2 regions of the Microbacterium mcarthurae genome follow, and region 1 is predicted to be linked to the other one. Evidence: predicted binding sites of a transcription regulator. Region 1 holds the regulator's gene; the other holds the start of a gene.
What was found. Region 1 encodes HspR, which represses chaperone genes until heat shock. Its sites were predicted from a motif close to AAGTTGAGTCNNNNNGACTCAACTT; they were not measured.
Positions count from the first base shown of each region.

Region 2: the regulator HspR is predicted to act here: its motif matches at 3,627-3,651, upstream of P5G46_RS03930 (ATP-dependent Clp protease ATP-binding subunit).

Region 1 is NZ_JAROCE010000002.1:311,558-317,215, forward strand. Features, by position in the region: gene P5G46_RS08065 (ABC transporter ATP-binding protein) at 1-392, opposite strand, end outside; gene P5G46_RS08070 (ABC transporter ATP-binding protein) at 389-2,116, opposite strand; gene P5G46_RS08075 (hypothetical protein) at 2,296-2,889, shown strand; gene P5G46_RS08080 (potassium channel family protein) at 2,920-3,642, opposite strand; gene P5G46_RS08085 (heat shock protein transcriptional repressor HspR) at 3,718-4,164, opposite strand; gene P5G46_RS08090 (DnaJ C-terminal domain-containing protein) at 4,232-5,218, opposite strand; gene grpE (nucleotide exchange factor GrpE) at 5,227-5,658, opposite strand, start outside.
Region 2 is NZ_JAROCE010000001.1:801,397-807,054, forward strand. Features, by position in the region: gene P5G46_RS03920 (LLM class flavin-dependent oxidoreductase) at 1-9, opposite strand, end outside; gene P5G46_RS03925 (LLM class flavin-dependent oxidoreductase) at 6-887, opposite strand; gene P5G46_RS03930 (ATP-dependent Clp protease ATP-binding subunit) at 1,083-3,611, opposite strand; gene P5G46_RS03935 (hypothetical protein) at 3,712-4,551, opposite strand; gene P5G46_RS03940 (EI24 domain-containing protein) at 4,611-5,375, shown strand; gene P5G46_RS03945 (hypothetical protein) at 5,400-5,549, shown strand; gene P5G46_RS03950 (class I SAM-dependent methyltransferase) at 5,592-5,658, shown strand, end outside.

The DNA.
Region 1 (5,658 bases):
ACCTGGAAGTTGTCCATCGCGGAGACGATGTTGGCGATGTCGCCCTGACCCGCGGACCGAAGCGCCTCCACCACGGTCTCTTTGGGCGTGCCCTCGGGGAAGCCCTGCGAGAGCGACTTCGAGACGACGCCCTCGAAGATGATGTTCGTCGCGTCACCCAGCACGCGCGGCGCGAGCACAGCGAGGACGACACCGATCGCCCCCAGGAACGACACGAACGCGAAGGCCCAGGCGTAGGGCCGCAGCAGACCGATGAGGCGGCGGAAGCTCGGGCCGAACTCCGCCGCTTTGCCGGGGGCGACGCTGTTCCAGTCGCCGGAGTTCTGGCGAGCCTGCTCGGCGAGTTCGAGCTCGGCGCGGTCCTCCTCGGTGAGGGCGTCGGGGGCGGTCATGCTTCCACCCCCAGCTGCGACTCGACGATCTCGCGGTACGTGGCGCTGCTCTGGAGGAGCTCGTCGTGCGTGCCGAGACCGACCATGCGACCGTCTTCGAGGACGACGATGCGATCGGCCCCCGTGATGGTCGAGACGCGCTGCGCCACGACGATCTTCGTCACGTCGGGCAGCTCGTCCCACAGGGCTCTGCGCAATCGCGCGTCGGTGCTGAGGTCGAGGGCCGAGAACGAGTCGTCGAACACGAGAACGCGGGGTCGGTGGACGATCGCGCGCGCGATGGCGAGGCGCTGTCGTTGTCCGCCCGAGACGTTGGTGCCGCCCTGCGCGATGCGAGCCTCGAGACCGCCCTCCATCTCGGAGACGAAGTCTCGCCCCTGAGCGATCTCGAGCGCGCGCCACAACTCTTCGTCCGTGGCCTCTTCGCGACCGAACCGAAGGTTGGATGCCACGGTGCCGCTGAAGAGGAAGGGGCGCTGCGGCACGAGACCGATGCCCTTCCACAGCTCATCGAGGTCGGCCTCGCGAACGTCGACACCGCCGACGCGAACCGCGCCGTCGGTGACGTCGAACAAGCGCGGGATGAGAGAGACCAGCGTGGTCTTTCCCGCCCCGGTCGAGCCGACGATCGCCACCGTCTCGCCCGGCGCCGCCGTGAAGGTGATCCCGGAGACGACCGGAGCCTCGGCACCCGGATATGCGAACGCGACATTGTCGAACACCACTTCGCCCGGCGTGGGGAAGACCGCCACGGGAGACTCGGGCCGCACGAGCGTCGACCGGCTGTCGAGCACCTCGCCGATGCGCTCGGCCGAGACAGCGGCGCGCGGAATCATCACGGTCATGAAGCTCGCCATCAGCACGCCGCCGAGGATCTGCGCGACGTACTGGATGAAGGCGAAGAGGGTACCGATCTCGACGCCCCCGGCATCGACCTGGATGCCACCGAACCAGATGACACCCACGACAGTGACGTTGAGCACGAGCATCGCGAGCGGGAAGAGCAGGACGAACAGCGAACCCACCTTGCGACCCACGACGAGGATGTCGGTGTTCGCGCCGCGGAACCGTTGCTCTTCGATGCGCTCCCGCACGAACGCCCGCACGACGCGCACGCCCGTCAGCTGCTCGCGCATGATGCGGTTCACGGCGTCGAGCTTGGTCTGGTAGCTGCGGAACAGCGGAACCATGCGCGCGATGATGAGGGCGACAGCGACGAGCAGAACGGGGACGGCGACGCCGATCAGCCAGCTCAGCCCCACGTCTTGCTGGAGAGCCATGATGATGCCACCGATGGCGAGGAGGGGTGCGCTCACGAGCATCGTCGCGCCCATCATCGCCAGCATCTGCACCTGCTGCACGTCGTTGGTGTTGCGCGTGATGAGCGAGCCGGCACCGAACTGCGAGAGCTCACGCTCGGAGAAGCCGCTCACCCGCTCGAAGACGTCGCGCCGGATGTCGCGGCCGGCGGCCATGGCTGCTCGCGCCGCGAAGTAGGTGGCGATCACCGAGGCGGTGATCTGCCCGAGCGAGATCACGAGCATGATCACGCCGCGGGACCAGATGTAGCCGGTGTCGCCGCGCGCGACGCCCAGGTTGATGATGTCGGCGTTGAGGCGCGGCAGATAGAGCGTCGCGACCGCGGACGCGGCCTGGAACACGAGGATGGCCACAAGAAGCCAGCGGTACTTCGAGAGATACCGGATGAGGAGTTTTCCGAGCACGACGTTCTCCGGATGTCAGATCGGGGCGGCACGAGCACCGCGCATCAAGAGTGGCACGAACCACCGACATTGCGGGAGCGCTTCCGCCGCAGGCGTACGCGAGCATGGGGATCCGGCATCCATGCCCCGACACCGGAATCTGCCAGGTGCCCGCGTGCCGGTGATCGTAGTCTGAGACCATGCCTCGTCTCCAGGCCGACGCCCCCGCCGACCTCTGGGTGCCCGTCACGGGTTCCCTCGGCTGGCGCGGCCGACGCCACCGCAAGGCGGCCATCCGCATGCTCTTGGCGCAGGCGAACCGCGCCGTCGGCGCGACCGAGCGTCCGGGAAGCGGTGTTTTCGCCTGGGTGGCGAGCCAGGCTGCGCCGCTTCTCATGCGCCGCGCAGCCGGCCGGGTACTCGTGTGGGTGTGGCGAACCGACCCCGATCTGCTCGTCGTGATGGCACAACTGCAGGAGGCGACGCCGCAGCTGCGGGCCGCCCGGGCCATGATGCCGATGGAGTACGACGACACCGAGGCTTTCCGCAACCCGCATCTCGGAGTGGGCGAGAAGCTCGCGATGCCGCTTCCCGCCGACGAACGCACTCCGCCATTCGCGACCTACACCTGGGACACCGGGGCGCACTTCGTCACCGTCACCGCGGTCTGCGCCGACCGTGAACGATTCGGCACGGTCATCGGCGCGGTCGACGACGTTGCGCGCACGCTGCGCGTCGTCGACGACCTGCGCGTCGGCGAGTCCGCCACGGTACTGCGCCTCGATCCCGCGTAAGGTGCGGGCGCCCGCCGCGCGCGGGACGCGTCACCGCGACGGGGGCGTCGGGTCGTCACCCTGGACGGTGGATGCCGGCTCCCGTCGCCGGGCGTGCGAGACGCGCTCCGAAGCCCACGACGAGATCGTCGCGACGATGAGCCCGACGAGCACCACGCCGCCGGCCATGAGGACGACGGCCGCGACGCGGCCCACGACCGTGACCGGGGCGTAGTCGCCGTACCCGACGGTCGTGACGGTGCAGAAGGCCCACCACACCGCGTCACCGAAGGTGAGGATGTTCGCGCCGGGAGCGTGCCGCTCCGCCTGCAGCACGACGAGCGACACCTGCCAGATGAGCAGCAGCACGCTACCGATGCCGTAGATGAGCAGCTCGGCCCGGAGGGAGCTGCCGACCGTGCGCGTGAAGCTCGCCAGGCGGGTCAGTGCCCCCAGCAGTCGCACCGGCCGCAGAGTGGGAACGAAGACCACGGCGAGGTCGAGCAGGTGGTGGCGGAACCACGAGCCGCGTGGAGCGGCCCACATCAGCCGGATCAGATAGTCGCCGGCGAAGACGAGCTGCGCCGCGAGCATGAAGATCCCCGTCACGCCCTGCCACGTGCCGCGCACGTCGCCGACCACCTGAGCGGTGTACACGATGACCCAGAGCAACGCGAGCCCGGTCAGCGGCCAATAGGTCCACTTCTCCCAGCGCTTCGTCGCGGCAGTCTCCCCCCGCGCGCGCGGCGAGGGATGTGCGGAGGACGGCGTCATCCTCGCACTCTACGGCCGCCGCTGCCCGCCGTCCCAGGCGCACGAGCGAACGGCCGTGATCGTCGCCGTGCGCCGTCAGCCCTCGTCGTGGCCGAGGACGCCGTGCGGGCGCCACAGCACCACGTCCGTTGCGCGACGCACGCGTGCACCGTGACGGAGCGTCACGACCGAACCGGTGGCGCCGGCGGCGAAAACCCGCGCACCGGGGCGCGACTGCCGCTCGGCCATCAACTGACGCTCGAGGTCCGCGACGCGGCGCGAGAGGTCGTGCACGCGCTCCTCGAGGGCCAGGATACGCGCGATCGCGGGCAGGCTCATGCCTTCGCTCGACAGTCGCGCGACCTCGCGCAACTGTTGCACGTGCCGGCTCGAGTATCGCCTCGATCCGCCCTGTGTGCGCGCGGGCACGACCAGACCCAGCCGGTCGTACTGCCGCAGCGTCTGCGGGTGCATGTTCGACAGCTCCGCGGCGACGGCGATCGCGAAGATCGGTGCGTCCTCGTCGAGTTCTCTTTCGGACACGGCCTCTCCTTTCGCGTCGATCGCCTGCCCCTGGCATCCGATTGTCCCGGATGCCAGGGACGCGGCGTTACTGTCGCGCCTTGGCCATCAGGTCTGCGCGGGGGTTTTCCTTCGGCTCGAGCGCGTGGAAGCGCTCGAGGGCCTCGCGGGCCGCTTCATCGAGGTGGTCGGGCACGGCCACCTGGACTTCGGCGAGAAGATCGCCGGTGCCCTTGGACGAGTGGATGCCACGTCCCTTGACGCGGAGCACACGACCGGACGGGGTGCCCGGGGCGACCCGCAGCCGCACGGGGTCTCCGCCCAGGGTCGGCACCTCGATCGTGGCGCCGAGGGCCGCCTCGGTGAAGGTCACGGGGACCGTCAGCCGCAGGTTCAGCCCCTCGCGGGAGAACACCGGGTGCGGCCGAACGGCCACCGTCACCACGATGTCGCCGCTCTCGCCCCCATCCGGGGACGGGCGGCCACGACCGCGCAACCGGATCTTCTGGCCGTCCGCGACACCCGCGGGGATCTTGACCTTGAACGGCACATTGTCTTCGCCCTGCAGCGTGATCGTCTCGCCCTTCGCCGCGGTGACGAAGTCGAGCGTGGTGCGTGCCGTGACGTCGGCGCCTCGCTGCGGACCGCCGAAGCCCCGGTATCCGCCCGACGGCTGGCCGAAGCGACCCGACCCGAAGCCCGCCCCCTGCTGGTCGAACATCGAGAAGAAATCCTCGAATCCGCCCGCCGTGGTCCCACCGCGCTGCTGCCCGAACCGGCTGAAGACGTCGTCGAAGCCGCCGCCCGCACCGGATCCCGGCGCCGAGAAGCGCGCCCCCGAGCCCATGGCCCGGATCTGGTCGTACTCCTCGCGCTGCTCGGGGTCGTTCAGCACGGCGTACGCCTCGCTGATCTCCTTGAACTTCGCTTCAGCCTTCGCGTCGCCCGGGTTCGAGTCGGGGTGGTACTGGCGCGCGAGCTTGCGGTACGTCTTCTTCAGATCGGCAGCACTCACGCCCTTGTCGACACCGAGGACCTTGTAGAAGTCCTTGTCGAACCAGTCCTGACTCGCCATGCGTCCTCCTACTCGGCCGGCACGGCGACGACGACCTTGGCCGGTCGCAACTCGACGGAGCCGAGGCGGTAGCCCACCTCGACGACCTCGAGCACCGTGGCCTGGGTCACGCCCGGAGTGGGCGCCTGGAAGATCGCCTCGTGCTGCTGCGGGTCGAAGGGCTCACCGGCGGTGCCGTACGAGACCACTCCGAGCCGCTCGGCCACCGCACGCACCTTCTCACCGATCGCGGCGAACGGGGTGCCTTCGACGAGGTCTCCGTGCTTCTCGGCGCGGTCGAGGTCGTCCATGACGGGCAGGAGGCCCTTCACGGCTTCGCCCTTGGCGCGTTCGATCTCGCGCTCGCGCTGCTCCTCCGTCCGCCGACGGTAGTTGGCGTACTCGGCCTGAAGCCGCTTGAGGTCGATCAGCAGCGAGGCCTCCTTGTCGGAGGAGGCGCC
Region 2 (5,658 bases), on a different contig from region 1:
GCGGCTCACGACACCCCTCCGGCAGCGGGCAGGGCGACGGCGACTTGGCCCACCGCCGCGAAGAACACGGAGAGATCGACGTCGTCGGTGGGTAGGAGCACCACGTCGTCGACGCCGGCCGCCTGGAAGCGCGCGACACCCTCGCCGACCTCTCCCACGGAGCCCGCGAGTGCGCGATCGGCCGCATCCGGGTAGTCGCTCAGCGCGGCGGCAACCCGGTCGGAGGCGCTCGGACCGAACGCGGTGAGGACGTAGGCCACGACATCGGGGCGGCCCTCGCGTGCGGCTTCGGCCCAGCCCGCGCGCACGGTGTCGACGGCGACGCGGATCTCGTTGACGGTGTGTCGGCTGTCGAGAATGACGCCGTCGGCGACCTCGCCCGCGAGCTGCAGCGTGCGGGGTCCTTCGGCGGCTGCGTACACTCGCGGCGCGGTCGCCGGGGGCCAGTCGAGCGACACGTCGCGCAGCCGCACATACCGCCCCTCGGTGGTCACGGCCTCGCCCGCCAGAAGCGCGCGCAACGCGGGCACCTGCTCGCGCATCAGGGTGAGCGGCGAAGCCGCCTTCGCCCCCACCTGCCGCATCCAGTCCTGCACGCCGTGCCCGAAGCCGGGGAGCAGCCGCCCCGGGAACATCCGCTCGATCGTGGCGACCTCCATCGCCGACGCAGCCACGTTGCGCAGCGGGAAGGGCGAGATGCCGACGCCGACGCGCAAGTGGTCGGTCGCCGCGAGAGCACCCGCCGCCGCCGCCCACGCGGACGACCGGAAGCAGTCCTCCCACAGCCACAGCTCGGGCACCCCCTCGCCCTCTGCAACCCGCGCGGCCTCGCGCAATTCCTCGGGCGGGTGCGGGTAGGGGCTGAAGATCGTGCCGATACGACTCATGCCCCTACTCTGCCGTGCCCCACCGACATCGCGGCGAGACAGACACGGCATCCATCACAACTCCTGCAGACCCGGCGCCCGACCCGTCGAACGGCTTCAGATGGAGCGGCCCTCGCAGGAGTTGTGCGCGGCCGAGGGCACGCCCCACATGACAAAGGCCCCCGGAACCCGAAGGTTCCGAGGGCCTCACGAGCGTTACGCGGCGAGCGCGGTCGCCGCGGCGCGGACGACGAACCCGGATGCCGTGGCATCCACCGTCACCGCTCCCCCGTCGGTCAACTCCCCGGCGACGAACAGGTCGGCGATGCGATCGTCGATCTCGCGCTGGATGACACGGCGCAGCGGGCGCGCGCCGTACTCGGGCTCGTACCCGACCTCTGCGAGGCGGTCGATGGCGGCATCCGTCACCTCGAGCGTGACCTCCCGCGCGGCGAGGCGCCGGGACGTCCGCTCCAGCAGCAGCCGGACGATGTCGCGCAGCTGCTCCTTCTCGAGCTTGCGGAACATCACGATGTCGTCGATGCGGTTGAGGAACTCGGGTCGCATCGCCTCGCGGAGCTTGCCCATGACGCGGTCGCGCAGGTCGGCGTCGTCGAACTCCCGGCCGGTCGTGGTGAACCCGATGGCTCCGGAACGGGATGCCAGGTACTCGCTGCCGAGGTTCGACGTCATCACGATGACGGCGTTGCGGAAGTCGACCGTACGCCCCTGACCGTCGGTCAGGCGCCCGTCGTCGAGCACCTGCAGCAGCAGCGTGAAGACATCCGGGTGAGCCTTCTCGATCTCGTCGAACAGCACGACCGAGTAGGGGTTCCGGCGCACGCGCTCGGTGAGCTGGCCGGCCTCGTCGTAGCCGACGTATCCCGGAGGGGCACCGATGAGGCGCGACACGGTGTGCCGCTCGCCGAACTCGCTCATGTCGAAGCGGATCACGGCGGCGTCGTCGTCGAACAGCGATCCCGCGAGGGCCTTGGCGAGCTCCGTCTTGCCGACACCGGTGGGGCCGAGGAACAGGAACGACCCGACCGGCCGGTGCTCGTCGCCGAGACCGGTGCGGTTGCGGCGCACGGCCTTCGCGACCGCGGTGACCGCGGCATCCTGTCCGATGACCCGCGCGTGCAGGTCGTCCTCGAGGTGCGCCAGCCGTCCGCGCTCGGTAGCGGTCAGCCGAGACACGGGGATGCCGGTGGCTCGACTGATCACGGCGGCGATCTCGGGCTCGTCGACCACCGCGTCAGGGCGCGGGGCGGACGTCGCGGATGCCAGCTGCTCCTGCACCGCCGTGATCTCGTCGCGGATGCGCGAGGCCTCCTCGTAGTGCTCGGCCGAGACCGCCGCGTTCTTGTCGGCTTCGAGCGTCGCCAGGCTCTCCACGAGGGCGGACACGTCGACCTTGGCACCCAGACGCAGTCGCAAGCGGGCGCCAGCCTGGTCGATGAGGTCGATCGCCTTGTCGGGCAGGACGCGGTCCGGCAGGTACCGGTCGCCGAGCTCCACCGCGGCGCGCAGGGCGTCGTCGGTGTAGGTCACGGCGTGGTGCTCCTCGTAGGCCGAACGCAGACCCCGCAGGATCTCGACGGCGTCCGTGATCGACGGCTCGCCGACGCGCACGGGCTGCAGGCGCCGCTCGAGGGCGGGGTCCTTCTCGATCGTGCGGTACTCCTTGAGCGTCGTGGCACCGATGAGGTGCAGCTCACCGCGGGCCAGGCGCGGCTTCAGGATGTTCCCGGCATCCATCGCCCCTTCGCCTCCGGCTCCGGCGCCGACGATCGTGTGGACTTCGTCGATGAAGACGACGAGCTTTCCGGACTGTGCGGCGATCTCGTCCATCGTCTGGGTGAGGCGCTCCTCGAAGTCGCCGCGGTAGCGGGCTCCGGAGAGCATCGCGGCCAGGTCGATCGAGACGACGCGCGTCTCGCGCAGCTGCTCGGGCACGCTGCCGTCGACGATCGCGCGGGCCAGGCCCTCGACGACGGCGGTCTTGCCGACGCCCGCCTCGCCGATGAGCACGGGATTGTTCTTCGTGCGGCGGCTGAGGATCTCGATGGTCTGCTCGATCTCGTCGGCGCGGCCGATGACCGGGTCGAGGCGCCCCTCGCGGGCGAGAGCGGTCAGGTCGGTGCCGAAACGATCGAGGTTCGGGGTGGGGGATGCCGCCTCCTCCTGCGCCGCGGTCTGCTCGGCGCCGACGACGGTCTCGCGCACACCCTGCGTCAGGGCCTCGGCGGTGACACCGGCCTGGGCCAGGATCTGCCCCGCGGGGGCGTCCTGCGCGAGGACGAGGGCGAAGAACAGGTGGTCGGGGTCGACGTAGGTGGATCCCGCTGCACGGGCGACCTGGAAAGCGTGGAACAGCGCGCGCTGGACCGATCCCGCCACGACGGCACCGTCGACGTCGGCGGCGGGACCGGCGGCCGGCAGACGGCTCTCGGCGGCGCGGGCGATCGCGGCGGGGTCGGCGCCCAGGCGCGCGACGGCGTCACGCGCGGGCGCCTTACCGACGAGCACGTGCAGGACGTGCAGCGCGTCGAGCTCGCGCTGGCCGCGGCCCAGGGCGTAACGGCCGGCCTCCTGCAGGGCTTCCTGCGTGCGGGCGCTCAGGAACCTGCTGAGGTCGATCGAACGCTCGGCGCGTGCCCGCTCTCCCGCGAGGTAGCGCGCGAGGAACTCGTCGAACGACTGGGCGCCGTTGTCCCCGGCGCCGGGGGTGACATCTTCAGGCAATTCCGTCTCCTGTGATACGTGAGTGGAGTCGACTCAAGTTTGCGACTTGAGTGGCTGCGTATCAAGTTCAACGGTGAGGCTCCGAGGATATTCCCGGCGATCAGGTCCCAGCGCGAAGACGCGGATCCGGCTCGTCCCACAGCTCCACGGTCTGCAGCACCCAGAACACCGCGAACAGCACGAGCGCCACCGCCTCACCGAGGAACACCCACGGCACCGGGACGGTCGTATCCGCTCCCAGCGCAGCGGCGACCAGCGTCGCCCCGAGCCCGGCCAGGGCGAACAGGATGCCGACGGCCACCGCGGCGTAGGCGGGGCGGAATCGCTGCGGCGCGCGCTGCGGTCGCCACGCGGCGAGCGCCGCGACGGCCCCGATGAGCAGGAAGAACGCCACCGCCGCCGCGTTGTGCGCGAGAGCGAGGAAGGCATCGGGAGCGACGAGAGCCCACAGGAGGAAGCCCGTCGCGACCACCCCGACGGAGCCGGCGGTCAGAAGGACTCCGCGCGACAGAGTGCCCTGCACCCGCGCGAGCACGAGCGCCGCGAGCACACCGACGTACACGACGGATGCCACCGCGATCCCGTTGTTCACCACCGTCGGGACCACCGCGGACGGCACGCACCGCCCGGCCGGACCGCAGACCTCGCTCTCGACGGTGGTGGGCACCACCGCCACCGCGAGCGCCAGCACCGCAGCGACATCGAGCAGCCCTTGCTCGATGCTGCGGCCGGACAGGGCGAGGAACGCGGCTGCGACCACGAACAGCGCCGAGACGAATATCGGCCCTGCCGGCGTGTAGTACGCCGCGCTCAGTGACGCCGGCACTCCCCCGGTGACCGACTGCACGGCCACCGCGACGATGAGGAGCAGGGTCGCGGCGAGGATCGTCACCCGCACGTACCGGTAGGTGCGCTGCGTCGACGTGGTGCGGATGCGCATGCGCACATCTTGTCAGCGACCCCCGACGCGGCTGGGCGGCGCTCTGCGAGAATTCCCGAATGCACGAGTTTGTCCAGGGCGCCCGCATGCTGCTCCGCGGCCTCGGGCAGTGGCGTCGCTCCCCGGGCGCGATGGCCCTCGGCCTCATCCCCGGCTTGGTTGTGGGTCTGGTCTTCACGGCGGCACTCGTCGGGTGGGCGGTGTTGCTGACGAACGTGGTCGACGACTGGACTCCCTTCGCCGACGATTGGACGCCCCTCTGGGCCACCGTCGTACGCACGGCGATCGGCGTGGCCTCGTTCGGCGCGGTGGCCTTCCTGGCGATCGTGTCGTTCACCGCGGTCACCCTCACCGTCGGGGAACCGTTCTACGACCGCATCTGGCGGGCGACCGAGCGCACCGCGACCGGTCGGGTCCCCGACGCCGATTACGGCTTCTGGCGCGCGGCAGGAGACGCCGTCCGCCTCATCGCCCGCGGAGCAATGGCGGCGGTCGCGGCGTGGCTCGTGGGGCTGATCCCCTTCGTCGGCGGCATCCTGGGCTTCCTCGTGGGGCTCGTCCTCACGGGATGGCTGCTGGCCGACGAGCTCACCTCGCGCTCCCTCTCCGCCCGCGGGCTGGATCGTCGCGCGAGGCGCGCGGTCCTGCGCGGCAATCGCGCCCGAGCGCTGGGGTTCGGGGTCGCGACGCAGCTGTGCTTCCTCGTGCCGCTCGGGGCCGTGGCCGTGATGCCCGCCGCCGTGGCCGGGAGCACCCTGTGGACGCACGCCGCCCTGCGCGAGACGGCTCGGGCCGAGGACCGGCCCACCGATGCGGCACGATAACCTGAAGCGACCGAAGGGATCCCCATGTTCATCGTCTCGCTCATCCTGTTCGTCGGCGGCATGCTGCTGACCGGCCTGTCGTTCTCGCTCGCCGCGCCCGCGCTGTTCTTCGCCCTCGGCATCCTGCTGGTCGCGGCTTCGCTCGCGCTGCCCTTCCACTTCGGTACACGCTGATCCCCCTCACCGACGGCCCCGACCCCTGGGGAGCGTGATGGCGTGAACATCGCCCTCGACGATCTGAGCCGGTGGCCCGACATCGAGGGCCCGGACCTCGTCGCGGTGG